Regions from separate parts of the Mesorhizobium sp. M0184 genome, predicted to be linked through region 1. Evidence: predicted binding sites of a transcription regulator. Region 1 holds the regulator's gene; each other region holds the start of a gene.

The links. The regulator PhoB, encoded in region 1, activates phosphate uptake and scavenging genes when phosphate is short. The targets are predictions, from matches to a motif close to TGTCATNNANCTGTCAT.
Region 2: NKJ23_RS19310 (alkaline phosphatase) is a predicted target of PhoB. The motif match lies at 1,721-1,737, and genes of this name have one in related genera.
Region 3: ppk2 (polyphosphate kinase 2) is a predicted target of PhoB. The motif match lies at 4,532-4,548, and genes of this name have one in related genera.
Region 4: NKJ23_RS14470 (RNA degradosome polyphosphate kinase) is a predicted target of PhoB. The motif match lies at 4,685-4,701, and genes of this name have one in related genera.

Annotation. Positions count from the first base shown of each region.
Region 1 is NZ_JAMYSZ010000001.1:376,471-383,637, reverse strand. It holds gene pstC (phosphate ABC transporter permease subunit PstC) at 1-721, shown strand, start outside; gene pstA (phosphate ABC transporter permease PstA) at 725-1,576, shown strand; gene pstB (phosphate ABC transporter ATP-binding protein PstB) at 1,573-2,376, shown strand; gene phoU (phosphate signaling complex protein PhoU) at 2,409-3,116, shown strand; gene phoB (phosphate regulon transcriptional regulator PhoB) at 3,133-3,822, shown strand; gene NKJ23_RS01915 (ROK family protein) at 3,832-5,076, opposite strand; gene xylF (D-xylose ABC transporter substrate-binding protein) at 5,363-6,403, shown strand; gene NKJ23_RS01905 (sugar ABC transporter permease) at 6,546-7,167, shown strand, end outside.
Region 2 is NZ_JAMYSZ010000015.1:49,577-56,743, reverse strand. It holds gene NKJ23_RS19310 (alkaline phosphatase) at 1-1,677, opposite strand, end outside; gene NKJ23_RS19305 (CDP-diacylglycerol diphosphatase) at 2,107-3,039, opposite strand; gene tatB (Sec-independent protein translocase protein TatB) at 3,014-3,382, opposite strand; gene NKJ23_RS19295 (hypothetical protein) at 3,609-4,175, shown strand; gene NKJ23_RS19290 (hypothetical protein) at 4,458-4,775, shown strand; gene NKJ23_RS19285 (inorganic diphosphatase) at 4,900-5,541, opposite strand; gene NKJ23_RS19280 (multicopper oxidase family protein) at 6,013-7,167, shown strand, end outside.
Region 3 is NZ_JAMYSZ010000014.1:107,759-114,925, forward strand. It holds gene NKJ23_RS18715 (enoyl-CoA hydratase/isomerase family protein) at 1-318, opposite strand, end outside; gene NKJ23_RS18720 (DUF8605 domain-containing protein) at 464-1,288, shown strand; gene hemB (porphobilinogen synthase) at 1,376-2,407, shown strand; gene NKJ23_RS18730 (dihydrofolate reductase family protein) at 2,808-3,455, shown strand; gene ppk2 (polyphosphate kinase 2) at 3,505-4,425, opposite strand; gene NKJ23_RS18740 (aldo/keto reductase) at 4,706-5,749, shown strand; gene NKJ23_RS18745 (hypothetical protein) at 5,856-6,029, shown strand; gene NKJ23_RS18750 (DUF982 domain-containing protein) at 6,081-6,338, opposite strand; gene NKJ23_RS18755 (GntR family transcriptional regulator) at 6,435-7,097, opposite strand.
Region 4 is NZ_JAMYSZ010000010.1:69,026-76,192, forward strand. It holds gene NKJ23_RS14455 (DoxX family protein) at 1-189, shown strand, start outside; gene NKJ23_RS14460 (hypothetical protein) at 204-830, opposite strand; gene ppx (exopolyphosphatase) at 879-2,411, opposite strand; gene NKJ23_RS14470 (RNA degradosome polyphosphate kinase) at 2,411-4,612, opposite strand; gene NKJ23_RS14475 (zinc-finger domain-containing protein) at 4,762-5,007, shown strand; gene NKJ23_RS14480 (FAD-dependent monooxygenase) at 5,027-6,259, shown strand; gene NKJ23_RS14485 (TIGR02117 family protein) at 6,394-7,065, opposite strand; gene NKJ23_RS14490 (metal-sensing transcriptional repressor) at 7,164-7,167, shown strand, end outside.

The sequences.
Region 1 (7,167 bases):
CCTGGTCACGGCGGCCATCGCCATCCTGATCGCGGTTCCGATCGGCATCGGCATTGCAGTCTTTCTCACCGAGCTCTGCCCGCGCCCGCTCAGGCGCCCGATCGGCATAGCGGTCGAGCTGTTGGCCGGCATTCCTTCGATCATCTACGGCATCTGGGGCCTGTTCGTGTTCGCGCCGTTCCTGCAGACGGCGATACAGCCCTTCATCATCAACGTCTTCCACGGCGTGCCGGGACTATCCAGCCTTTTCGCTGGCCCTCCTTACGGCATCGGCCTTCTGACCTCGGCGCTGATCCTTGCCATCATGGTGCTGCCCTTCATCACCTCGATCACCAAAGACGTCTTCGATACGGTGCCGGCGGTGCTGAAGGAATCGGCCTATGGCATCGGTTGCACGACCTGGGAAGTGACCCGGCGCGTGGTCATTCCCTATACCCGCATCGGCATCATGGGCGGCGTCATGCTTGGCCTCGGCCGGGCGCTCGGCGAGACCATGGCGGTGACCTTCGTCATCGGCAACGCCCACCGCATCAGTGCCTCCCTGTTCGCGCCGGGCACGACGATCTCGGCGACCATCGCCAATGAATTCACCGAGGCCGACGGCGACCTCTACACCTCCTCGCTGGTTTCGCTCGGCCTGATCCTCTTCGTCATCACCTTCCTGATCCTTGCCGCCGCCCGCTATATGCTGATGCGGATCGACGCCCGTACGGGAGCCTGACCGATGTCGACATCCTCATCGCTCCACAGCCGCCGCAAAGCCAGGAATTCGGTGATGATGGCGCTTTGCGTCGTCGCCGCCGGCATCGGGCTTGCCTGGCTGGCGCTCATCCTCGGCGCACTAGTCTATAAGGGCACAGCCGGGCTTTCGTTCGCGGTCTTCACCGAGATGACGCCACCACCGGGCGAGGCCGGCGGCCTGCTCAATGCCATCGCGGGCAGCCTGCTGATGACGATCATCGCCGTTGTCGTCGGCACGCCGATCGGCGTGCTGGCGGGGACCTACATGGCCGAGTATGGACGCTTTTCGCGCATCACCACCGTCGTCCGCTTCATCAACGACATCCTGTTGTCGGCGCCGTCGATCATCATCGGCTTGTTTGTCTATGAGCTGATGGTGCGGCCAATGGGACATTTCTCGGCCATTGCCGGCGCAGTTGCGCTTGCCATCCTGGTCATTCCGGTGGTCGTGCGCACCACTGAAGACATGCTCAGCCTGGTGCCGAACGCGTTGCGTGAAGCCGGTGCCGCGATCGGCGCGCCACGCTGGGTGGTGATCCGTTCGGTCGCCTACCGCGCCGCATTGTCCGGCATCGTCACCGGCATATTGCTGGCGATAGCACGCATTTCCGGCGAGACGGCGCCGCTGCTCTTCACCGCGCTCAACAACCAGTTCTGGAGCAGCAATATCAACGCGCCGATGGCCAGCCTGCCGGTGACCATCTTCCAGTTCGCTCTCAGCCCTTACGAGGAATGGCAGCAACTGGCGTGGACCGGCGCACTCATAATCACCCTGACGGTTCTGGGCTTGAGCATCCTCGCCCGCAGCCTTACCGGACGCAGAGAGGACAGATGACACAGATGTTGTCCCCAGACATGACGATGGCCGAAACGGTAGCCGAGAAGACGAAGATCGAGGTCAAGAACCTCAACTTCTACTACGGCCAGAGCAAGGCGCTGAAGGACATCAGCCTGTCGCTGCCCGAGCGCAGCGTCACGGCCTTCATCGGCCCTTCGGGTTGCGGGAAATCGACGCTGCTGCGTGTGTTCAACCGCATCTATGAGCTCTACCCAAAACAGACGGCCGAGGGCCAGGTGCTGCTCGACGGCAAGAACATTCTCGACCGGTCGCAGGATCTCAACCTCCTCAGGACCAAGATCGGCATGGTGTTCCAGAAGCCGACGCCGTTCCCGATGTCGATCTACGAGAACATCGCCTTCGGCGTCAGGCTCTACGAGAACCTCGGCAAGTCCGAGATGGACGGCCGCGTCGAACAGGCGTTGAAGCGCGCCGCGCTGTGGAGCGAGGTCAAGGACAAGCTCAACGCCAGCGGCTTGAGCCTGTCCGGCGGCCAGCAGCAGCGGCTCTGTATCGCCCGCACCGTGGCGGTGAAGCCGGAAGTCATTCTGCTCGACGAACCGGCTTCGGCGCTCGACCCGCTGTCGACTGCCAAGATCGAGGAACTGATCGACGAATTGCAAGCCGACTACACGATCGTCATCGTCACCCACAACATGCAGCAGGCGGCGCGCGTGTCGCGCCAGACCGCCTTCATGTATCTGGGTGAACTGGTCGAGTTCGACCGGACCGAGAAGATCTTCACGTCGCCCCGCGAGAAGCGCACGCAGGACTACATCACTGGCCGCTTCGGCTGAGCCATTCCGATCATGCATTTGAGGACAGGATCATGGGCGAACACACAGTCGCTTCTTTCGACGAGGATCTCGAGCAGATCAGCAAGCTGATCCGCGACATGGCCGACCTCGCCGGTTCGATGGTCGGCGGGGCGACCAAGGCCCTGTTGAATTCCGACAACGTGCTGGCGCAACGCGTCGTTTCCGACGACGCCATCATGGATGCGCGTCAACGCGAACTGGACGACCGCGCCATCACCCTGATCGCCAAACGCCAGCCGATGGCCCACGATCTTCGCCATGTGGTCGGAGCGATCCGCATGGCGGGCGACCTCGAACGCATCGGCGACCTTGCCAAGAATATCGCCAAGCGCGTGAGTGCGGTCGGCCTCAGCGCCACGCCGCGGGACCTGTCGCATTCCATCGACGCGATGGCACAGCTGGTTCTCATCCAGGTGCAGGGTGTCATCGAGGAATATGCTGCAGGCGATGCGGCCGCGTTGGCCAAGCTGCGTGCCGCCGACGAGCGCATCGACGTCAAATACACGTCCGTGTTCCGCGAGCTCTTGACCTACATGATGGAAGATCCGCGCAACATCACCGCTTGCACGCACCTGCTGTTCTGCGCCAAGAATCTGGAGCGGATCGGCGACCATGTCACCAACATCGCCGAAAATGCGTATTATGTGCTGACCGGCGAGCAATTGCCGGTCAATCGTCCGAAGCAGGACGAAACGACAATGTCCGCACCGGTGACATGATGGGGGTGCCCAGCCGATGATCGCACCACGCATAATGGTGGTGGAGGACGAGGAGCCGTTGGGTGTGCTGCTCCGCTACAATCTCGAATCCGAAGGCTACCAGGTCGAGGTGGTGACACGCGGCGACGAAGCCGAGATCCGTTTGCAGGAGAATGTGCCCGACCTTTTGGTGCTCGACTGGATGATACCAGCGGTTTCCGGCATCGAGCTCTGTCGTCGGCTGCGGGTGCGCCCCGAAACCGAGCGGCTGCCGATCATCATGCTGACCGCGCGCGGCGAGGAGAGCGACCGGGTGCGCGGTCTTTCGACCGGCGCCGACGACTATCTGGTCAAACCGTTTTCGACACCGGAATTCATGGCCAGGGTCAAGGCGCTGCTGCGGCGCGCCAAGCCGGAAGTGCTGTCCAGCGTGCTGAAGGTCGGCGACATCGTTCTCGATCGCGAATCGCACAGAGTCTATCGCAAGAAGAGCGAAATCAGGCTCGGGCCGACCGAATTCCGGCTGCTCGAGTTCATGATGCGGCATCCGGGCCGTGTCTTCTCGCGCAGCCAGTTACTCGATAATGTCTGGGGCGAGACAATCTACATCGACGAACGCACCGTCGACGTGCATGTCGGGCGGCTGCGCAAAGCCGTCAACAACGGCCGGATGCCGGATGTCATCCGCACCATCCGCGGTGCCGGCTATGCGATCAGGGAAGATTGACCCGCCTGGTCAGGCTACGTTCTTTCTGACGCTGGGCCTCATTTGCGCGCCCGGCGCGAAAATCTCCTGGTCGACGAAGCTTAACGCCCGCATCGCGCAGCCTTCGCGGATCAGCGGCAATTCGTTCGGCTCTGTATCGAAGGAGATCGAGCCTGAATGCTGACCGCCGGCGGTCTGGGCGATTGCCTTCCGCAAGGCCGGCTCGATCAGATCGAAGGCGGCGGCACTGGCGCCGACCATCGCGACCGGTGCCGGATCGATCAGCGCGAACAGCGAGCCGAGACCGAAACCCAGCGCTTCGCCGGCCTTGCGGTAGGCCTCGCGTTCCGGCCCATCTTTCTCGCGCGCCTGGGCCGCCAGTGCTCGCATGTCGGCGTCGCTGACGTCGGCGACCGGTTCGCTGTCTTCGCTCATCTGCCTGGCGTTGCGCCAGATGGCGTAGTTGCCGGCATAGGCCTCGATGCAGCCGCGCCGCCCGCAACGGCAGAGCGCGCCGCCCGGACGATGGATCATGTGGCCAAATTCGCCGCCCGAGGAATGCGTCCCGGTGAACAGTTCGCCCTTCAGCACCAGCCCCATGCCGATGCCATGCGAAAGCAGGATGGCGATGAAGTCGTCGCGATAGCGATCCGGATTGCGCCAGCGCAAAGCCACCGCCATCATGTTGCAGTCGTTCTCCACCGTTGCCGGGATGCCGAATTCGTCCTCCAGCATGTCGGCAAAGGCGATGTCGGTCTGCGGCGTGATCGGCGACCACAGCATGGCGCGTGCAGGGGAGTCGGTAATGCCCTGAATCGCCAGGGCGATGCGGGCGACACTGCGGACGTCAAGGTCTGGATCCTGCAGCCGGCGCCGGACGATGGCCATGCATTCACGGATCAGCTCGTCGCGCGGCATGGTCAGCGTGTCCAGCCGGCGCTGTTCCTCGGCGACCACCTGTCCCGTATAGTCGATAATGGCGGCCGACAGGAAATTCAGCGACAACACCACGGTCAGCACCGCCGCCGCTTCCGGGTTGAGGGCGAGGCCGACCTGCGGACGACCGCGTTTCAACGAAACGGGCTCACTTGCCTTGCTCTCGGCGAGGATGCCTTCCCGTATCAGGTCGGAAGAGATCGCCGATATGGTCGAATGACTGAGGCCGGTGGTAGCTGCGATCTCAGTACGCGATGGCTGGCCGGCCCGGCGCACCGCCGAGATCACCATCGCCCGGTTGCGCCGGCGCAAATCGTCATGGCGGATTCCGACCGACATTGTTTTGCTTTCCTCCCGGTTGCCGCGGCCGCTCATGAACCGGAAGCCGTCGGTAATGTCCGACAAATAGTGTCGGATGCAGGCAAATAGTGTCAGATGCAGGTGGCGCTGTCATCGTTTATTCCGACGCTCGAAAAAACTCGCAGAGTCATCAAAATCCATCAGAATCGATGTTGACAGCAGCCGGAGATCGGGCCAGTATTTTTTCGAGGCTCGAAAAAATTAGAGCTTCTAAGCTGGTCTTTGAGCCAATTGGTCACGCCGTACGCGGCGCAGGGAGGATATGATGAAGAAATTCACGACCGCCATTCTGGCGGGTGTCGCCATGACGCTGGCGCTGGCGTCGGTGGCGCAGGCTAAAGACAAGGTCATCGGCGTTTCCTGGTCGAACTTCCAGGAAGAGCGCTGGAAGACCGACGAGGCCGCAATGAAGGCGGCCATCGAGGCCGCAGGCGACAAGTATATTTCCGCCGACGCACAGTCCAACCCCGGCAAGCAGCTCACCGACGTCGAGAGCCTGATCTCGCAGGGCGCCAGCGCACTGATCATCCTGGCGCAGGACGCCTCGGCCATCGGGCCGGCCGTGCAGAAGGCACTGGACGAAGGCATCCCGGTCGTCGGCTATGACCGGCTGATCGAGAACAAGGACGTGTTCTATCTGACCTTCGACAACAAGGAAGTCGGCCGCATGCAGGCCCGCGAAGTCTTCAAGGTGAAGCCGGAAGGCAACTACGTCTTCATCAAGGGTTCGGGTTCCGATCCGAATGCCGATTTCCTGTTTGCCGGTTCGATGGAGGTGCTGAAGGAGGCCATCGACGGCGGCAAGATCAAGAATGTCGGCGAGGCCTATACGGACGGCTGGCTGCCGGCCAACGCTCAGAAGAACATGGAACAGTTCCTGACCGCCAACGACAACAAGGTCGATGCCGTGGTCGCCGCTAATGACGGCACTGCCGGCGGCGTCGTCGCCGCGCTGACGGCGCAAGGGCTGGCCGGATCGGTTCCGGTTTCGGGCCAGGACGGCGACCACGCCGCGCTGAACCGCATCGCGCTCGGCACACAGACCGTGTCGGTGTGGAAGGATGCGCGCGAGCTCGGCAAGAATGCCGCCGAGATCGCCTCGCAACTGGCCGACGGCAAGCAGATGACCGACATTGCCGGCGTGAAGGATTTCACCACGCCCGGCGGCAATACCGTCAAGTCGCTGTTCCTGACCCCGGTCGCCATCACCAAGGACAACCTCAACGTCGTCATCGACGCCGGCTGGATCAAGAAAGAAGAGGTCTGCGCCGGCGTGACGGCTAGCGCTGTTGCAGTCTGCAACTGAGCCGACGTTTCCGAGAAGTCCGAACGCCGCGGCCGCTCGCCGCGGCGTTTTTTCAACAAGAGTTGTTTTTCCGCTTCCGGCGGATAACTTCTAGGCTGCTTCCGGCATCCGCGGCAGACGGCAACCCGGCGGGAGAAACATCATGACCGACACGACGCCCAACACGCCGGTAGACAGCACGGCAGACCGGGCACGGGAATCCGAGCTCGGCATCGTTGCCCGATTTCTCAAGGCAACCGAACTCGACACGCGCATGCTCGGCATGATCGGCGCGCTGCTGGTCATCTGGGTCGGCCTGCATGTCATTTCCAGCGTACGGCTCGGCGTCAATCCGTTCGACTTCGACAGCCGGACCTTCCTGACGCCACGCAATCTCTGGAACCTGTCGGTGCAGACTTCCGCCGTGGCCATAATGGCCGCCGGAATGGTGCTGGTTATCGTCATGCGCAATATCGACCTGTCGGTCGGTTCCGCCGAAGGCCTGATCGGCGTGGTCATGGGTTTTGCGCAGGTGCATTTCCTGGTGCGAATGGTCGGTCTGCAATTAGGCAACCCCTGGATCTGGATCCTGGCACTGGCCATCGGCCTGGCGCTTGGCCTTCTGATCGGAGCGTTCCAGGGATACATCATCGCTTATCTCGAGGTGCCGGCCTTCATCGTGACGCTGGGCGGCCTTCTGGTCTGGCGGGGTGCCGCATGGTGGGTCGTCAGTGGGCAGACGATTGCGCCGCTGGATGCCACTTTCCAGCTGATGGGCGGCGGAC
Region 2 (7,167 bases), on a different contig from region 1:
ATAGCCCTTGAATTCCTCGGCGCCAGGGCCGGTCGCCTGGAGCACGACATCGTCAACGGCGTGGACGGCCGTGTCGGCCGTCTTCGGCAGATTGCCGACGCGCAGGACCGCACCCGGAACGTCCTTGTACTTCTCGTTGGCGATGTACTGCTTCGCCCCGTTCTGCACGGCCGGCTCGAACGGACCATCCAGCTTCGGACGGAAGGTTTCGTAGTAGTCGGGAAAGTTGCTGGCGAATATAGCCAGTCGCCGCGTGACGTCCACCTTGTCGGGATAACCGTCGCCGTTCTCGTCGGTGTAGTTCGGGAAGCCCGCATCGGCATAGACGCCGACCTTGTCGCGCATCTCCTCGCCCGGTTTCTGGTCGTCGATGGTACCGATGATCGACACGCCGTGCGTGTGATCGCCCGTGGCGACGATCAGCGTGTCCGGATGCGTCTTGGCGAACTCCATCCCGATGCCGACGGCTTTGTCGAACTCGATGGTCTCGAACAGCGACCGCTCCCAGTCCATCGGATGCGACATCTTGTCGACGGACGCCGCTTCGACCATGAGGAAGAAGCCGTCCTCGTCCTTGGAAAGCTGATCGAGTGCGGTCTGCGTCATCTCGACAAGGCCGGGCTGGTTCGGGAACTTCTCGACGCTGCCCTTCTTGAGGAATTCACGGTCGAGTGTCGTGTCCATGTTGCCGGTGTGGAAAAGGCCGAGGATCTTGCCGGTGTTGGTTCCCTTGGCGGCCACGAGTTCGGTCTTGTCGGTCGCCAATGTGTAACCGGCATCCCTGAACATTGCGATGTAGTCCTTGTCGTCCTTGCGCTTCGAGCCCGGCGTGCTCTGCGGCAGGAAGTAGGCGGAGCCGCCGCCAAGGACGATTTCGGGCTTGACGACGAAGAACATGCCGACAATGTCAGCCTTGTCGGCGCGCAGGCGGGTATGGGCGACGACCGCCGCAGGGGTGGCGTCTTCCACCTCGGCGGTTGAGACAACGCCGATCGACTTGTTGCCGGTGCGCCGCAGCGCCTCTGCGATCGTCTCGACCCTGGGGTCGTCAAGGCTGGCCTTGGTGCGATCCGCATAGACGCCGAGCGCGTTGACAGCCGTCTTGTGGCCCGTCATGTAAGCCGACATCGTGTTGGCGCTATCGGTTGAGATCGCATTGGTCGCGGACGTGCCTATGAAGGCCATGTGATCGAGGTCGTCCATGTTGAGGCGCCCGTTGGCTTTGCCTTCCGTCATGCCCTTCGACATGATGCGGGCGCCGGTGCGATGCGCGACCGAAAGCCCGTCGCCGAGGAAGAAGATGACGTTCTTGGCCTTGGGCGTTGCCGGGGTGCCGAAAACCTGCCAGCTCACCGACTTCATTTCGTCGCCGGCCTTCGCCTCCAGCTTGTAGGTACCAGGCTGCGAAATGCTGGCTGCGCGGATCAACAGCGCCGAAGCGTCGAAACCTTCTTCCTTCTCGATGAATTCGAATTTCTTGCCCAACACGGTTTCCGCCGGCTGGCCGTTGATCGTAACCGTGACTTGGTCGGCGCTAACGACCTTGTCGAACTCGACCTTCACGTCGAAAGGCGACTGCGCCAGGATCGTGGCCCGATCAAGCGGGTAGACCGTCGCTGCCCCCGCAACGGTGTTCAAGCTTGTTGTTATTGCGAGTGCAGCGATAAGACGGTGCATGGCAGGCTCCCGGTGGGTTCACGGACAATGTTCGGCGATGTCCGTGTCAGGGATGTGACATGGCAGGAAACGCGCGCCGACCAAAAACGACGAATTTGCCACGTGTCGACGTCACAGACCACGAACAAGCGGTCATTATTGCGTCCGAGCGGTGACAATCGCGACCCATCTCGCGCGTTTCGAGGCGCATGGTGCGCAGCTCGTCTCGGGCTGTCTGTTCATCGGATCGTCGAAGAGCCGACGTTAGCCGGTGCGGGCCTGCAGATAGGAGAGCATGAGGAACTGTGGGGCGGTCACGCAGCTTTGCTGCGCTGATCGGGTCTTGGATTGTCGTTTGCCATGCCCGGATACCATTCCGCGAAGACTGCTTTGAGACTTCCGTCGAGTGTCCGGGTGCGGCCATTGCTTCGCCCGTTGCCTCGTGGGCGCTCAACGCGAGGTGCAGTCGTGATCCAAAAGGCGCTCGGCCGCTGAGCTTTCCCAATTGGTCAGGATGTAAAATCCCGGTCTTGCGCCGGCGAGTTCGGCGCCAACGACGACGACATTTACGTGATGCATGGCGCGCCGGGCCTGCGGCAGGCCGGAAGCGATGATGCCGACTACGTTGGTCGTTTCCAAATCCGGCTTGTCGACTGCCTTGATCCAATAGCGTTTCCCCATCAGAGCCAAAGGGAGAAGCTGCCACGGACCTTCCACCTTCGGCCCCTTCAGGACAAGTTTCTTTTCCACCGACACCGCAACGCAATCGATATGGATGTGGAACTGATCCTGGGATCGCTCAGTCCTGGAATTCACAGCCATGGCGATGGCCGTTCGTGGAAGGTGACGTCCGAGGCTCGCCGAGACCTTGCTTCGTGCTTTCCACGCCCGATTCCAGAGTTGGGAACTGCCCTGCCAACGGACAGACGGGCTTTCAAGGCCGGCAACAGCCGTAAGTGGCGTCAACAGAAACTCGGTCCGGTATCGGGGTGATTTAATGAGAGCTGATCCAGGCACGCCCTGCCTGGGCAGGATCACTTCCTCGCAGGGGAAAGCGCTGCCAAGATGCGCTGCGGCAAGAGCGCAGGTCTGCACAACCTGCCAGAGCGCGTTGCGATGCGCTGAAGCGGAGCCGACGTCGGTGACCGCCGCAGTCAGCAACGCGATTGTCAAACAGAGCACGGCTGCAGCACGGCAGTGGTGGAACAATGGTAACCTGTGAAGGGATTTTACAGCGAGGGGAATGCCCGAGATGAGGTTTTGAGTCCCGGCGCGCAGTCGGCGAAACCGAAACGGTGAAGGTGGAGCGGCTGGGAGCCTCGCGATGGTTCCGATGGGCGACTGCTCTTCTGCCCGATCACTGGTTTGATGACGTTTCGGCATTAAACCTCGCATCCTTGGCCGTGACCGACGTCAGTTCAGATTCTGCGCCCCGCTCAGCGGCCGGATCGAGATTGCTGTCCTTCCCTACTATGGCCTTGTCAGCGCTTCGCGGCACGTCCTCCATCGCATTCTGAAGCATCGAGCGGGTTTCCTGCAGGTCGAGTTCCTTCTCGGCTTGACGTACGGCGTCGTCAAACTGCTTTCGAAAATCGCCCGCAATCCGATTGAATGTCTTCATCATTGCCCCCGCCGATCGCATGACTTTTGGAAGCTCCTCCGGGCCGAAAACAACCAGCGCCACCACGAAGATAACCAACAGGTGGGTCATGCCAAGTCCGAACATCGGTACGTCCTCTCGCGCATATCGCCGGCAGCGACAACCTCTCCGCGGTTTGCGGCGACCGATCCGGTTGAATGCCTCGACCTACGGCGCCAAATCCAACCATCATAGCCTCTCGCCTGAGCCATTCCAGTATGCGGCCGCGGGAATGTCGTTCATACTACGAGCCATGTGGCACCACTCGTCAACCCGAATATCAGGCGCACGTCTGGTAGGGATATTCGCAACCGTGCTCGCAGCAAGCGGACTCCTCGCTGGGGCCGATGGCACAGGGCCCAGAATATTTGAAGCAGGCGCCTACTCCTTTTCCGACGAACTCGGCGGATTCCGGATCATTGCCGCTTCGGGAGCCGGAACAAGGGCCGATCCCGTCGTGATCACCGAGGAACTCGAGTCGGCAAGCCCGGTAACCCTCACCATACGCGCCATCCGGCCGGTTCAGCCATTCGGTGCCTCCGGCAACTATGCCACCGGGTTCATTTCCCTAAGGATCGTTGCCCTCAACAACAGCGGTCACGCCTGGGTCGAATTCGAGTTCGAGTTGCAGGAGATTCTCAACCAGCCAAGCGATTCCAGCGACGGGCTTTCGTTCGACCAGGCGCGCCGCGAAACGGATGCAATTCGGTCCGATAGTTTCGCCGAATTCAGTCGTGAATTCGAACCTTATGACCATCTTCTGTTCCGGAAAGGCGAGGTCGATCCGCTGAGCACGGTTTCGTTCTCATTCCTGGTGACTGATTTCACGCCGACTGCGCGGCTCTATCTCGTTCAGGACCCGCGCATTCCCTCAACATGAACGTGTCGCGCATCATCGCGGCCGTTGGTTCGAACAACGCTGCTCGTCATGTATGCCGGCAGTTTGGCAGGTGTCGTTGGGCGCGGCATGCCGATGGATTTGCTGGTCATTTTGGTCGCTTGGCCGTGCCTTTGATTCGGGCCACAAAATAGGGACAACAGGGCAAAAACCGACGCGAACGACGATTGAGGATCGTGAGCGCCCGCGGTACGAGTTCTCCGCCGAGTTACTTGTGAAGCGTTCACACTAGCGACAGTTCCGGATCGTGCTATGATCTTGCGCATGAGGACGATCACGGCCTCTTACATTCTGGTTTTCGCGGCGCTCGCTGCAACGCCCGCGCGGGCCGAATGCCAGTGCCTCGCCAACGGCCACATTTTCCATCACGGCGAAATCGCTTGTCTGCAATTGCCGTCAGGTCCTGAACTCGCGCAGTGCGACATGGTTCTCAATATTTCGTCATGGAAAAAAATTCAGGATGGATGCCCCGAGGCGACGGCGCCGTTTGGCTTGCCTGTCAAAGGGGACGAGCAGAAACCAGGCGAAGGCGGAGATAAAGCCAACGATTTGGCTTTATCAACAGCAAACGCCCGGAGCTAAAGCGAAGCGCAGTTTGCGCGCATCCAACAGTGCGACGCAAGCCCAACGCATACCCTAGCGGTGTTCCAACACCGCTAGGAACCAGCCCTATGGATGAGCTTCCTGTTGAGATTCTGCTTTCCTGTCAGTCCTTCTTGTTCCGGTAGCTTTCAATGGCTTTGCCAACCATGTCGATGGCGACGTTGGCGCCACCAAAGCCGTTCAGCTCAACGGCCTTGCGGCCTTCAGGTAGCTGCTTGTAAACTCGAAAGAATGCCTCGATGCGCTGTCGTTCGATGGCCGGAAGATCATCGATGGTCTTGACCCCGTCATATTGCGGATCGATATCCGTAGCCGGCACAGCGATGATCTTGTCATCCGCTTCGCCGCCGTCGACCATGTTGAGCACGCCGATGGCGCGGACTTTGATCAGAGCACCGGGCACAACGGGTTCCCGGGTGAAGACAAGCGCATCCAACGGGTCGCCGTCGCCGCCCAACGAACTGGTAACGGAACCATAGTTGGCCGGATAGACGACCGGCATGGACTGATATCGATCGACGACGACATGGCCTGTCTCGGCATCGATCTCATATTTGGTGAAGCTTCCCGCCGGAATCTCGATAACCGTGTAAAATTCGCTGGTGTCTTTCGGCTGCGGAAAATCGAAAGCTGTGACGAATTCGGCGAAAGCGGGCTGCGTGCCCAGCAGGGCCGCAAGCGCCATGACAGTCGGCAACGCGCGCATGGTTGTCTCCAAAGGTTGGACGGGCAGGGCGCCCTGCATCCGCCTAGCCACCGTATGTGACGGCAGCATTACAGGGTTCCGTTATTGAAATTGGATGACCGTATTTGCACCGATCCTGCGGCGAGCAGAAATGGGCCGAGATAGAGCGCTGACGAGTGATGAGCGTCTATGGGCGTTTGCGTTTATGGGCGTTTAAGAGACGGTGGCCGCTTCAAATGTGCTATTTCAGGCGAGCCCATTTCCGGCAAGGGGATAGCTTGCGTCGTAACTCCTGCCAATCGGGCACGCTACACCCACAACACGCCGTTCGGCGAGAGCTGCCACGTAGACGCCTCGCGGCTCAGTGCGACGTTGTGTGGCAATCATCAAAAAGCAAGTGAAACTCCAACTTCAGTTGAAGTCCTTCGGAGACTACGCCACCTTGACCTTGAATCATTGCCAGGGTTCGAAATTCGTGAACGAAGAGACAACAACACCACGTCCGCTATACTCCACTGAAAGGGCTGCTTCATGTCGGGAATGTCGCGCAGGGGATTCTTGCTGGGCGGCACGGCAGCAGTAGCTGTCGGCGCTGCAGGCGGGCTGATTGCCGGCAGGGCCGTAGCAGCCGATCTGACCTTGCCGGTTTCAGCGATCAGTCGGTCGATTTTGCCCGGCACCGTCACCAAAGGGATGATGAGTTTCGGTGCGGGCGGGCCGCCGCCCACTCTGCGTTTATTGCGAGGTAGGCCGTTTTCCATAGACGTGGTCAATGATCTCGATGAAGCGACGAGTGTGCACTGGCATGGATTGCGCATCGCCAATGCCATGGACGGCGTGCCTTATCTCACCCAGCGTCCCATCGCGGCGGGCGAAAGCTTCCGTTACACGCTGACACCGCCGGATACCGGCACCTATTGGTATCATCCGCATTGCAACACGCTCGATCAGATGGCCCGCGGTCTGACAGGCATGCTTGTTGTCGAAGATGACGAAGATGCCGGTTTCGACCAGGATTTGCCGCTCAATATACGCGACTTCCGTCTCGGCGAAGACGGCCAGTTCATCGAATTGTTCAAGGCACGCAACGCTGCGCGCGGCGGCACGCTGGGTACGGTCTCGACAGTAAATTGGGAAGTCACCCCGATTTACGATCTGCCGGCGGGCAGCCTTGTGCGCCTGCGTTTGGCAGTCACGGATGTCACCCGTATCGGCACTTATGACCTCGATGGCGGAACGGCCAAAGTGATCGCTCTTGATGCCAACCCGCTGCCGCAGCCTGTTGCGCCTCGGGGCATTGTCATCGCGCCCGGCCAGCGCGCCGATATCGCCCTCCGCGTGCCTGATGGCGAAGACGAGATCGTCAGCCTGAATCTCAGAACAGCCAAGGGACCTCGCGTTCTCGTCCGATTCCGGCCTATCGGCGCCAGCGCGGGGCGGACGCTTGGCGAACTCAAGCCGCTGCGGCCGAATCGCGTACCGGAGCCGGATCTTACCGATCCCGAGACAATGGACTTCGTCTTTGGCTGGTCGCCCAATGGTGATGCGCCGGCGCCGGGTGTTTGCGGCACGCTCGGCTACACCTTCTGGTCGATCAACCGCGTCGCCTGGCGAGGGGACGCGCCGGGGCCAGTTGATCCGCTCGCGGCTCTAAAACGAGGCAAAAGCTATGTTCTGCGCCTTCGC
Region 3 (7,167 bases), on a different contig from region 1:
CGCGACATAGGGTTTCTTGAAGCGGGCGATGCGGGCGTTGAGCCGGTATTCATCGGCGAAGAAATCGACCGGAGGCCCTCCTGCGCGGCCGGCTTCGTAGATGTGGAGGATGTCGCCGCCCGCCGAAAATGCCCTGCCCTCGGCCTTGACGACGACAACGTCGACGCCGTCGTCGCGCTCCCAACTGCGCAGCGCCTTGTCCAGCGCCTTGACCATGCGGTGGGTTACGGCATTGAGCGCCTGCGGCCGCGTCAGCGTGACGACGCCAGCCCTGCCCAATCTTTCGAAGCGAATCTCGTCGCCTCCGCCAAAATCCATCGCCAGAGAATCCCTCCCCGCGCCCGCCGGGAGTGAAGTGCTAAAGCGTGGCGCATGGCCGCGTCAATGGCGGCGGCCAATCCGCTGCATGGTCGTCGGCGTCACCCAGTGCTAATGCTGGCGCTTTGAACCGGAAGGTTGAACCATGCCTTGGTTGCCGCGCCTTGCTGTTGTGGTGGTCGGCCTGATCGCTGCGAACACTCCTCCCGTATCGGCCGAAACCGTCGACGAGCTCTATCAATCGCAGACCATCGTCACCGGCCAGGGCGAGGTCAACAGGCAGATCGGTTTCAAGGCCTGCCTCGATGCGGTGCTGGTTCGTGTGTCCGGCGATCAGCGGCTGCCGAAGAGAACTGAGATGGCGGCGCTGCGCGACAAGGCCGGCAGCTTCGTTGCCGAATTCCGCTATCGCGACCGTCTCGAAGGCATTCCAATCCATGACGAACAAGGCACCCATGACCGGCCGCATGATCTCACTTGTCTGTACAGGCCTGACGTTATCGATCCGGTGCTTGCCGCGCTTGGCAGCAAACCATGGCTTGGCGAGCGGCCACACCTGGCAATTTTCCTGGCGGCGGAGCAAGGCACAAGGCAGTTCGCGCTGACCGCCGACGATGAGCGCGGGGCGGCGATGCGCGAATCCTTCGTCAACGCCACCGGTCCGCTGGTCATGCGGATTGTGTTTCCCGAAGCGTCGCTGCTGTCGGCCTCGAAGCTTGACGACCAGGCCCTGCGCCATGCCGATATCACGACGCTGGACCAGCTTGCCAGGAAGGCCGGAGCCGACCAGGCGCTCGCCGGCAGTATCGTCTGGAGCGACAAGGAACTGGGCTGGATAGCCGACTGGCGGCTTGCCTTGAATGGCAAGAGCTACAATTGGCAAGTGCGCGGCGTCAGCTTCGACGAGGCATTCCGCGTCGCCATGCGGGGTGCTGCGCAGATCCTGTCGGGCAATGGCCAACCAGAATAGCGCCCGACAGGACCGCTGGCTCAATCGTGTCGCATTGGTCAGCAGCGGAGGCTCGTGGTAAAAGCCGCCTGATCCGGAGTTTTTGCGATGAACAAATTCACCCCTGCAAAGCCTGCTGGCGCGCGCAGCGTCGACGAGATCACCGGCAGCCGGCGGCTGCGGCGCATGCGCAAGGCCGATTGGTCGCGCCGCCTTGTCCAGGAGAACCGGCTCTCGGTCGACGATCTGATCTGGCCGATCTTTGTCGTCGACGGCAGACAAGTGCGCGAACCGATCGCCGCCATGCCCGGCGTGTTCCGCCTGTCGCTCGACCTCGCCGTCAAGGAGGCTGAGCGCGCGGCCAAGCTTGGCATTCCGGCGATCGCCACTTTCCCCAATGTCGAGCTCGGCCTGCGCGATCAGACCGGTTCGCACATCCTCGATCCGGAAAACGTCATCAACCGTGCCACCCGCGCCATCAAGCACGCAGTGCCGGAGATCGGCATCATCACCGACGCCGCGCTTGACCCGTTCACCTCGCATGGCCATGACGGCATCTTGCGCGAAGGCATTATCGTCAATGATGAAACGGTGGAGCAAGTGACGGCGGCGGCCGTCATCCAGGCGGCGGCGGGGGCCGACATCATTGCCCCCTCGGACATGATGGACGGCCGTATCGGTGCCATCCGCGATGCGCTCGACGCCAATGGGTTTCAGGATGTTGCGATCATGTCCTATGCGACCAAGTTCGCATCCGCTTTTTACGGCCCCTATCGTGAGGCGGTCGGCACCGCCGGCCTGCTCAAGGGCGACAAGAAGACCTATTACATCGACCACGCCAATTCCGACGAAGCGGTGCGCGAGGCCGAGCAGGATCTAGCCGAAGGCGCCGACATGCTGATGGTCAAGCCCGGCCTGCCCTATCTCGACATCATCCGCCGGCTGAAGGACGAGTTGCAGATGCCGACCTTCGCCTATCAGGTCTCGGGCGAATATTCGATGATCAAGGCCGCCGCCGCCAATGGCTGGATAGACGGCGAAAAGGCGATGCTGGAATCGCTGCTCGCCTTCAAGCGCGCCGGCTGCGACGGGATTCTCACCTACTTTGCGCCCGAAGTGGCGGCGATGCTCAAGGGGTGATGCGCCTTTGTAGCGTCTACATCGAGCAGTGTTCGTTCGTCCAAAGCGCGACATGGAACGCCGCAGGACATCGCTTCAAGTTTACGCTGCCCCTCGTTGCCCTGCCGGGCATTTCTCCCCGTAAAGTGGCAGGGAGAAAGACGCGTTCGTAAAAGATTTCACCAATCTCCAGCGTTGCAAAAACATCGACGTTGCGGCCAGCCCCTTCTCCCCGTCACTATACAGGGAGAAGCTGCCGGCAGGCGGATGACGGGCGGCGCCGACATTGAGATTGGTTATTCCAACATGATTTGGAAGCGATTGCCCCGCCGGCGATTCAAAATACCGCTTGCAAAATGCAATCAGTTAAGCTACCCCGATAACTGCTTGCATCTCACAATTGGTTATCGAGGAGGCTCTCATGTCCAAGCTTCGCGTCAGCGCTTTCACCCTGTCGATCGACGGCTTCGGCGCCGGTCCCGACCAAGACCTGAAGAACCCGCTGGGCGTTGGCGGGGAAGCCCTGCACGAATGGATGTTCGGCACCCGCACCTTCCGCAAGATGGTCCTCGGCAAGGATGGCGGGACCACGGACACTGACGAGGCGTTCGCGGCACGCAGCTTCGAAAATGTCGGCGCATGGATCCTCGGCCGCAACATGTTTGGGCCGATCCGCGGCGAATGGCCGGATGACAGCTGGAAAGGCTGGTGGGGTGACAACCCGCCCTACCATGTGCCGGTCTTCGTGCTCACGCACCATCCACGTGATCCCATTGTCATGGAGGGCGGCACGACCTTCTATTTCGTGACCGACGGCATCCACTCAGCGCTGGAGAAGGCGAAAGCAGTGGCTGACGGCAAGGATGTACGGCTGGGCGGTGGCGTTTCTACGATCCGGCAATATCTCAAGGAAAAGCTCATCGACGAAATGCATCTGGCGATCTCACCGGTCCTGCTAGGCGCCGGCGAGAGCCTTTTTGCCGGCATCGACATGCCCAAGCTCGGCTATCGCTGCAGCGAGCAGGTCGCGACGCCGAAGGCCACGCATGTCATCATCGAGCGCACCTAGCTTGTTGCAGGGCGCCGCCATGGAGGCGCCGCCCTCCTCGCCGCTTTAGTCAGTACTTCTCCGGCACATACAGTTCGCGCGGCAGTACCTGGCGCTCGTATTCGGGATTGAAGACGCGCTCCGGCAGTGTGATCTCTTCGTGCGGCACCTCCTCATAGGGCATCTGCTTGAGGAGATGGTCGATGCAGTTCAGCCGTGCCCGCTTCTTGTCGTTGCCCTCGACGATGAACCACGGGGCTTCCGGGATATTGGTGCGGGCGAACGTTTCTTCCTTGGCCTTGGTGTACTGCTCCCAGCGCACGCGCGACTGGAGGTCCATCGGCGACAGTTTCCATTGCTTCATCGGGTCATGGATGCGCATCAAAAAGCGCATCTGCTGCTCCTCGTCAGTGATCGAAAACCAGTATTTGACAAGCGTAATGCCTGAGCGGACCAGCATGCGTTCGAAATCCGGCACGTCGCGGAAGAACTGCTCGACCTGATCCGGCTGGGCAAAGCCCATCACCCGCTCGACGCCGGAGCGGTTATACCAGGAGCGGTCGAACAGCACGATCTCGCCGCCGGCCGGCAGATGCGGTACGTAGCGCTGGAAATACCATTGCGACTTCTCGCGCTCGGTCGGCGCCGGAAGTGCTGCGACGCGGCAGATACGCGGATTGAGCCGCTGGGTGATGCGCTTGATGACGCCACCCTTGCCCGCCGAGTCGCGGCCCTCGAAGACCACGACGAGCTTCTTCTTGTGATAAGCGACCCAGGACTGCAGCTTGATCAATTCGGATTGCAGCGTGATGAGATCGCGAAAATATTGCAGGCGGTCGATCGATGGCGGATGCGCATTCTTGTAGATCTTGGCGATCTCCATCGACAGCGCCGGCTCCGAGATTTCCAGCTCATAGTCTTCATCGAGCGTGTCGGCGAGTTCCGCTTCCAGCCAGTCCCTGGCCGGGGAATTCTGTTTTATCTCGGTCATTTGCGCTGCCCCGCTTACAGGCCTTGCCGGCCGCTGTCAGGCGCTCTGCCGCCCGGCCCGGCGGCCGGAAATCGAAGCGCTGGACCGATGTTAGTATAGGCCGGGAATGACGGTTTTATTGCAGCCACTACTGCGCTGGCTGTGCGTTTCAATCCGCAAGATGTGATCGAGCTTGCCCTGCGGAACGGGCGACAAGCGGAACGAATTATCCTACAAATAGCCGGTTCATTGAGGGCTGTCGTTTGCAACGCCCTTTCCCGATAAATTGTGAGGATACGACATGGAATACCGCACTCTCGGCCGTTCCGGGCTGAAGGTTTCGACGCTGACCATGGGCACCATGACGTTCGGCGGCGGCGGCGCGTTTTCGGCGGTCGGCAAGACCGACCTCGACGAGGCGCGCCGGATGATCGACCTTTGCATCGATGCCGGCGTCAATGTCATCGACACCGCCAACGTCTATTCGAACGGGGTGTCGGAAGAGATCATCGGCGAGGCGCTCGGCGGCAAGCGCAAGGGCGACGTGCTGATCGCCTCCAAGGCGCGCATGCGGATCGGCAAAGGCCCCAATGATGAAGGCCTGTCGCGCTACCATCTGATCCGCGAATGCGAAAGGAGCCTTAAGCGGCTCAGGACGGATGTCATCGACATCTATTTCCTGCACGAGTGGGATGGCCTGACACCGCTTGAGGAAACCATCGCCGCGCTCGACACGCTGGTCGCGCAGGGCAAGGTCCGTTATGTCGGCTGCTCCAATTATTCCGGCTGGCAAGTTATGAAGGGGCTGGGGATCAGCGACCGTCAGCACCAGCCACGTTTCGTCACCCAGCAGATCCATTACACGCTGGAAGCGCGCGAGGCCGAGTATGAATTGTTGCCGATCTCGGTCGACCAGGGGCTCGGCGTGCTGGTCTGGAGCCCGCTTGCCGGCGGGTTGCTGTCCGGCAAATACCACCGTGACCAGCCGACCGCCCGCCAGCTCAGCGGCTGGTCGGAACCGCCGATCCGCGACGAGGACCGGCTGTGGCGGATCGTCGACACGCTGATCGATATCGGCAATAACCACGGCGTGTCGGCGGCGCAGGTGGCGCTTGCCTGGCTGCTCGGCCGGCCCGCTGTCAGTTCGCTGGTGATCGGCGGACGAACCGAAGCGCATTTCAAAGACAATATCGCCGCTGCAAGCCTGGTGCTTGGCGATGAGGAGCGCACACGCCTCGATGCGGTCAGCAGGCCGCCCGTGCTCTATCCCTACTGGCACCAGCAGTTCACCGCAAAGGACCGGTTCGGTCCGGCCGATCTCGTCCTCGACCGCGACGGCGCCTGAAAAACAGCCTGAAGCCAGGCTCCCGGACTACGCCGAGATATGGAGCCGATCGTGCCTTGCGGTGTTGTGTTTGCGGCCCAATGCTCCTAGGCAAAGGCCAAGCACAATGAAAGGAACCGATATGGCACGAGCACCGAACTACGGTCAGGAACGCAAGGAACGCGACCGGCAGAAGGCTGCCAAGAAGGCGGAAAAGCAGGCTGCCAAGGTCGCAGCCAAGGAGCGATCGAAGCCCGAGGGCGAGAGCGAGTCCCAAACCAAAACCGAAACGGCCGAGTGATGACGCCCAGCCTGTCAGGCGGTCCGGGCCTCGGTCGAACCCCGCTATGCCTCAGGCGGGCGCCTTGTCGCTGACGAAGACGTTCACTTCACGAGCGGCGGCAATGAAGGCCCGTCTTGCGTTCATGGCCGGCTTGTCGCCGGCCAGCGCATCATGACAGGCTTGCAACGCTTCGCGGTGCTTGGGGCTGCGCTTGCCCGGCCAATTGTTGAGGAGGTAGTCGGAAGCCTCGCGGGCCGTACGCAAGAGCTGATTGCTTCCCGCCGCGCCCTTGACGGTCACGGGTGTGTCAAATCGGTTGTTTTCCATCGCCGCTCTTACGCCATCGGCATTTGCGAAGCGAGACCGAAAGTAGCATTCTTCGCTCATCTGCTCTTTTCGTGATCAATGGCAGCCGATCCTCACTCAAGCGACGACGGCAAATCCCCGGGCGCGCAGGCCGCGCCGGTCGTTGCGCAGCGAGGTCACCAGCCGGTCGCGGCTGCCGATGATATGGGCCGAAAGCAGGCGGGCGGCGGTATCGGCATCGCCGGCCCGCACCGCCGACAGAATGGCATGGTGTTCGGCCCAGGCACGGCCGAGCGCTGCCTCGTCGCGAACCTCGAGCCAGCGGGCGCGCGACAGGCGTGTCATCACGTCGCGAACCGCTCTGAACAGGAACTCGTTGCCTGATAGACGTGCCAGCTCGATATGAAAATCCATGCCGACACGATGCCATTCCTCGCGCGGGGTTTGGTCGTCGCAGGAATCGAGCATAGCCTCGATAATTTCGACGGCACCCCTGTCCTGCAAGGCACAAGTCAGCCTGACTGCCGCGACCTCGACCGCCTCGCGATAGACGGCGATCTGCTCGAGTTCAGCAAGATTGATGGGCGAGACCGTCCAGCCGCGGCCGTCGCGGCAGATCAGGCCTTCGGTCTCGAGCCGCAGCAACGCAGCCCTGACCGGTGTGCGCGAGGCGCCGAAGCGGCTTTCGACCCAGCGCTCCGTCAGCCGCTCGCCGGGACCAATCTCGAGCCCGAGGATCATCTCGCGAAGCTGCTTTTCGACGTTCTGCATCTGCGACATTGGCGTTCCGTTCAGGTCATTCGTTCCGGCAATCGGGTCACTGGCCGGCGTTGGCCGATCACGCCGGCCT
Region 4 (7,167 bases), on a different contig from region 1:
GCCGCCTTTTGCGTCGCGACAGCGTTCATCGGCCACTATGGCCAGGGCGGCGGCGATCCGACGCTGACCTTCATGCATTCGCAGATGCTGATGAAGGACATCGCGATATCAGGCGGTTTTCTGGCGCTGGCAATGGCTGGCGCGGGTACCTATTCGTTCGATGGCCGGGCGTTTGGGACCCGCGCCTGAGCAAGTCACCCGGTTTATTTGGTGTCCAGAAAAACAAATTTTGCGAGACGGCTTACATTGACGGGCACCGACGCAAAACCGCGGAACCCCATCTCCCCCACTCCCACATACAGACAGAGCTGTTTCTTCTTTACCGCCATTGCCACCCACTCGGATCCAAAATCGTTTGGGTCCTTGACGTAATTTCGAAGATTGCTGTCAATGGCGACGTACACATAACCATCTGATTGAATCAGTTCTTGTCTCTTCACGTATGGTAACAGATCGGACCGACCCACGATGGGCTTGATCGACCCGCCGATGGTCTGAGCCTTGTCGGAAAGAGTTCGATCGACCCCTCTCGAACACGGCTCGAGGCGTGAGAATAAATCGCTCTTCGAGAGGGATTTCATGAGCTTGAATATGTCGGCGCTCGGCTTGAACACGAAGTAGTTTATTTTCTCTCTGTTTTTGGGTGCGCGAAGCATTCTATGAAAATTGAACGGCGTTCTGACGCCCGGCTCTTTGGGATAATGTCGATCCAGATCGAACGTCCCCTTGGCCACGACGGACAGGGTGTACAGCGTCTGGGCACTGGCGGTGCCCGCGAAGAGGACTAATATCGCCGCAACCAACAGCTGAAGAACCTGCCTGGATTTCACGGCGTTTCCCTTCTTTCCTCAACGGTCGCGACGCGACAGCGCGGGCGTCTATTTGACAGACATGCTAGGCCCGCCCTCGACCGCCAGCACCAGCCGGCGATTGGTGACCCTTGCCAGCTGTGCCAGCCGGCCGGCCGGCCGCTCGCCGTAAAGATCGGCCAGCGCTGCCGGCAGCACCAGCGCCAGCACGCCATTGCCGCGGTTTTTCCATTTCAGCCGTGGCATGACGCCCGGCATTGCCGCGGTCAGCAAATAGACGACGCGCAGCAGCGCGGCCAGCACGCGGGCCCGCTCGAGATAGCGCGGTGTCGCCAGTCCGCGGATTTCCGGAGCGGCTTCATTGAACACGCCCTCGTGGCGAAACAGGCTGACAAGCGCCAGGAAGGCGCGGCCGGGATGATCGACGCCGATGAACGACGCGTGGGCGATGATGTTGAGCGATTGCTTGCCGCGATATTCGGGGTGGGCACGCCAGCCGATATCGGCGAGCAGGCAGGCGGCGTGGCGGTAGCGCGCCTCATCCCTGGTTTCGTCGATGCCGAAGGCAGCGAAGGCCTTGCCGGTCCACTCGACAAGCTCATGCGCGTGGTCGACCGAGCGCGAGCGCAGGCGGGCAAGCTCTTCCGCCGCCGAGATTAGCGGATCGGCTTTCTGCTCGGCCTTGTCGAGCAGCGAGTAGAGAAAGCCCTCGCGCACGCCCAGCGCCGACACGATGATCTTCGACGGCTGCATCGCCGCCATGATCTCCTGCAGCACGATGGCGCCATAGGGCAGCAGCGAGCGGCGGTTCTTGGAGATGCCCTCGATGCCTTTGATCTTGTCGATCTCGGCTTTGGCGACCTGCCGGAGGAAGTTCGCGGCGCTTTCGATGCCGATCTCGTAATGGTGCATGACGCCGAGCGGGTAGTTGGTCATTTCCATGTGTAGCCGGGCGAGATTTCGCCAGGTGCCGCCGACCGTGTAGAAGGTCCTGCCCTGCCCGCCCTTCAGCAATTTCGCCCGCGCCAGTTGCTCGCGCGTGATCCTTGCCGCCTGGGTCAGCGAGTTCTTCGCCATGTCCTGCAGGCGCAAGCCGCCCAACGGCAGCGTGATGCCGTCACCGATCGTCTCACCATCGATGTCGATCAGTTCGAGGCTGCCGCCGCCAAGGTCGCCGGCAATGCCGTTGGCCGGGTGGAAACCGGAGATGACGCCGAGCGCCGAATAATGGGCTTCCTCGCGGCCGCTCAGCACCTGGATCTCGGTCTTGAGCACATCCTCGGCGCGGTGGATGAAGTCGGGGCCGTTGACGGCCTCGCGAGCGGCGGCGGTCGCCAGCACATATATGCGCTCGGCGCCGGCCTGGTCGGAGAGCGCGCGGAAGCGGCGGAATTCTTCCATCGAGCGCGTCACCGCCTCGGGATCGAGCTTTCCGGTCGAAACGATGCCGCGGCCGAGGCCGGCCAGCATCTTTTCGTTGAACAGCAAGGTCGGCGAACGCGCCAGCCCCTCATAGATGACAAGACGGATCGAATTCGACCCGATATCGATAATGGACAGCGGTCGGCGGTCCTGAAGCCGGCCCTGGGATGCTGAAATCATCAGCCCGTCGCTGCGTTCTGTTTCTTGCGGCGCTTGAACTGCGCGATGCGCTTGGGCGCATGCGACTTCAACGCATCGCCCCGTCCGGACAGGCTCGGATTGGTCATGAAATATTCCTGCGCGTTGAACGGTTCCTCGCCCTCTTCCAGCACGACGCGCCGGGAGGTTCCGTCAGCCAATACGTCGAAACTTTGCTGGTTGTCCATGATGTTGCCGAGCATGATCTGGCCGAGCACCTGTTCGTGCACAGTTGGATTGGTGATCGGCACCATGGTCTCGACGCGGCGGTCCAGATTGCGCGGCATCAGATCGGCCGAGGAGATGTAGACGATCGCCCCGTCCGAGGGCAGGCCGTGGCCGTTGCCGAAGCAATAGATGCGGCTGTGTTCGAGGAAACGGCCGACGATCGATTTCACCCTTATGTTCTCCGACAGGCCGGGCACCTGCGGCCTCAGGCAGCAGATGCCGCGCACGACGAGATCGATCTCGACGCCGGCGCGGCTGGCATCATAGAGGGCATCGATGACGATCGGATCGACCAAGGCGTTCATCTTCATCCAGATGCGGGCGGGCCTGCCCTCCAGCGCGTGACTGATCTCGTCCGAAATGTGCTTGAGGATGCGGTCGCGCAGCGTGAACGGCGATATGGCCAGCCGCATCTGCTCGGCCGGCTCGGCATAGCCGGTGATGAAGTTGAACAGCTGGGCGACATCGCGCGCGATCGTCGGGGCGGTGGTGAAGAAGGACAGGTCGGTGTAGATGCGCGCGGTGACCGGGTGGTAGTTGCCGGTGCCGAGATGCACGTAATTGCGCAGCCTGCCATCCTCGCGCCGCACGACCAGCGACATTTTCGAATGGGTCTTCAGTTCGAGGAAGCCGAAGACGACCTGGACGCCGGCGCGCTCGAGGTCGCGGGCCCAGCGGATGTTGGCCTCCTCGTCGAAGCGCGCCTTGAGCTCGACCAGCGCGGTCACCGACTTGCCGGCCTCGGCGGCGTCGACCAGAGCGCGCACGATCGGGCTGTCGTTGGAGGTGCGATAGAGCGTCTGCTTGATCGCCACCACTTCCGGATCGGCCATTGCCTGGCGCAGGAACTGCACCACGACGTCGAAGGATTCGTAGGGGTGGTGGACGATGATGTCCTTCTCGCGGATCGCCGCAAAACAATCGCCGCCATGCTCGCGGATGCGCTCGGGGAAGCGCGGATTGTAGGGCGTGAACTTCAGATCGTCGCGGGCGACGGCGACGATCTCCGAGATCTGGCTGAGCGCCAGCGGACCGGTGAGCACGCTGATGCGGCTTGCCGAAACGCCAAGCTCGCCGGCGACGAAGTCGCGCAGTTCGGGCGGCATCAGCCGGTCGAATTCGATCCGGATAACCGAGCCGCGGCGCCGCCGCTTCAGCGCCGTCTCGAACAGGCGCACCAGATCCTCGGATTCTTCTTCGACCTCGATATCGCTGTCGCGGATGATACGGAACGTGCCGGAACCCTTGACCTCGTAGCCCGGGAACAGCTTGCCGATATAAAGGCCGACCGCCTCCTCGAGCGGGATGAAGCGGACATGGCGCTTGCGATCCGGCAAGCGGATGAAGCGCCTCAGCGCCACCGGCAGGCGCAAAAGCGCGCTCATTTCCTCGCCGTTCTTACGGTGGCGCAATTGCAGCGCCATCGAGAAACCGAGATTGGGAATGAACGGGAACGGATGCGCCGGGTCGATCGACAGCGGCGTCAGCACCGGAAATACCTGCTCCTGGAAATGGTCCTCGAGCCAGATCTTCTCGTCCTTGCTCAGCGCATCGCGGGTGATGCTCTCGATGCCTTCCTTGTCGAGCAGCAGCATCAGCGCCGAAAGGCTTTTCTGCTGGTCCTCCTGCAGGCGCTCGACCTCGCGCAGCAATTGTTCAAGCTGCTGCTCGGGCGTGCGCCCATCCGGGCTCTTCAGCACGATGCCCTCGCGCACCTGGCCGGCAAGACCCGCAACGCGGACCATGAAGAACTCATCGAGGTTGGCGGCCGATATCGACAGGAAACGAACACGCTCGAGCAGCGGATGATTCGCGTTCAGCGACTCTTCGAGCACGCGCCGGTTGAATTGCAGCCAGGAAAACTCGCGGTTCACGAAGCGGTCGGGATTGCCGCCTTCGCGGCTCGCCGCCTCGACGGTGATGAATTCGTTCTGCACCGGCTTCAGTTCGTTCATGGTTTCCGCTCTTCCCACACCGTTCGACGACCATAGCCTTAACCGGCTTAACTTATCCTCTGACAGGCTTTTGCGACAGTTTCATTTCATCGATCTTGCAAAGAGACGGGTTATGATCCAGATGCAATCGACAAGATCAGGAGACGACGATGGCAGGCGGTTCCATTCCCCATTTCCAGAACGATGCGGGCTATCCGGCAATCGACATCGGCGTCAAGGAATTCATGTGCACCGGCGCCAATCCGCCTTTCGACCACCCGCATGTATTTCTCGACATGGGCGACGACAATGAAAAAGTCTGCCCCTATTGCTCGACGCTCTATCGCTATTCGCCGAAGCTGAAGGCGTTGGAAACGCAGCCGCCGGGCTGCCTCTATCTCGACCAGGCCGCCTGATTCTTCCGCGACAAACCTGATGCAGGAAACGCAGTCCCGGCAGGTGGTCATCGCCGGGGCGGGCGTCGCCGGGCTGACCGCGGCACTGGCCTTCGCCGAGCGCGGCTATCGGATAAAACTGTTCGAACAGGCAGAGCACCTCGAGGCTGCCGGCGCCGGTATCCAGCTTTCGCCCAACGCGACGCGCATCCTACGGCAGCTCGGCGTACTCGATCGGCTGCTGGCGACGGCGGTGCGGCCGGAGGCGGTCGTGCTCAAGGATGCCGCCACGCTGCGCAAGCTGGCGCGCGTACCGCTTGGCCAGGCGGCCGAAACGCGCTGGGGAGCGCCCTATCTCGTTGCCCACCGCGCGGATCTGCAGTCAGCGCTGATGCAGCGAGTTTCGGAGCAGCCCGGTATCGATCTGATCGCCGGCGCGCGGGTGACCGACATCGCAGCCGGATCGAAAGGTGTTACCGTCACTGCATCGGCTGATGGCGACACGGTCGAGGCTGGCTGTCTTTTGATCGGCGCCGATGGCGTCTGGTCGTCGGTGCGAGAAACGCTTGCGCGCAAGGCGGCCGAATTCGGCAGAAGCCGGTTTTCGGGCGAGCTTGCCTGGCGCGCCACGGTGGCCGCCGACAGCCCCGCCGGACAAGCCTTCAGGGTGATCGGTGCGCCCGATTGCGTTACCGCATTCCTCTATCCCGGCTTCCACATGGTCGCCTATCCGGTCAGCCGTGGCACTGCCTTCAACCTCGCGGCCTTCACCAGGGGCAAGCGCATCGCCGAGGGCTGGTCGGGGCATGCCAACCCCGCCAGCCTCGCCAGCGCCATGCGCGGTGCCGCGCCGGCGCTGGTCCGTCTGGCGAGCGAGGCCGCGCCATGGACGGCATGGCCGATCCACACCGTCGAGCAGCGGCGGTGGACGACGCCGGAAGGGATCGCGCTGATCGGCGATGCGGCGCACGCGATGACGCCGTTTGCCGCACAGGGCGCGGCGATGGCGATCGAGGACGCGGTAACGCTTGCCGGTTTCGTTGCCACCTCGCCTGCCGATCTCAGCAGCGCCCTTGTCGCCTGGGAACAGGCGCGGCGGCCGCGCGTCGCCCAGGTCGCCCGCCGCGGCGTCGTCAACCGCCTCGCCTGGCATGCGGCCGGGCCGGTGGCGATGGCCCGCAACCTGTTCCTGGCGATGCGCTCGCCCGAAAAACTCGCCGCCGATCTCGACTGGCTCTATGGCTGGCGGGCGTTGGACGATGGCGCGCGATGATACGCACGACAGGCTGGCGGGACAGCGCCCCTAGCAAGGCGCCGAAGCCGCTAATCTCCCTCCTCGTGGGGGAGATGTCCGGCAGGACAGAGGGGGGCGCGAAGGATCGCGGCGTTGATCAACCGGAACCCTCTTCAATTGTAAAGCCGCATCGACAGGCCGAGCGAGGCCGGCAGCGGGTTCCACCAGCCGGTACGCAGGCCGGCGGTGCGCAGTGCTGCCGCCGCCCAGGTGTTGCAGCCGACCAGCGCGTTGAAATGGCCATTGGCCTCGAAGAACCGATCGAAACGGGAATACGCCGCATTCTCGATCGGCATGGCTCCGTTCGGTCCCTGCCGGAAGCTTGCCGCAATGTAATCGAGCAGCGCCGTAAACCGCTCCTCGCCGATGTCGAAGCCAGCGACGTCGCGATGCGGCTCGGCGATGTCGACGGAAATGTCGACATGCATTGCCGAGGCATCGACCGTCAGCGCCTTCATCACCGGCACCGCCTTCAACTCCGACCAGGTCGGCGTCTCCAGATAGAAGGCGCGGCCGCCCCAGCCGAAGACGATGTAGCGGACCTCCGCCATGTCTGCTGGAATGCCGGCATCGACCAGGAAATGGAAGCGCCGGCGCACATCGTCGTCGACCGGGATGGCGATGTCGGTGTGGATCGGATTTTGCAGCACCAGGATACGGTGGCTTGTGCCGATCGGATCGGCAACGGCCGCCGGCCAGAGCGGGCGCGGCAGCAGCGTGCCCAGCGCCACCGCAAGGACTGCTGCAACGACCAGCAGGCCAAGAAAACGGGCAAGCTTCTTCATGGGAAAGGCATAGAACAAGCAATGCTCAAGGTGAAGCCCCTCCGAACGTTGCACAGCTGAGCTTGACGCGTATCCTCCCCGGGAGGATATGCTCAAGCATGT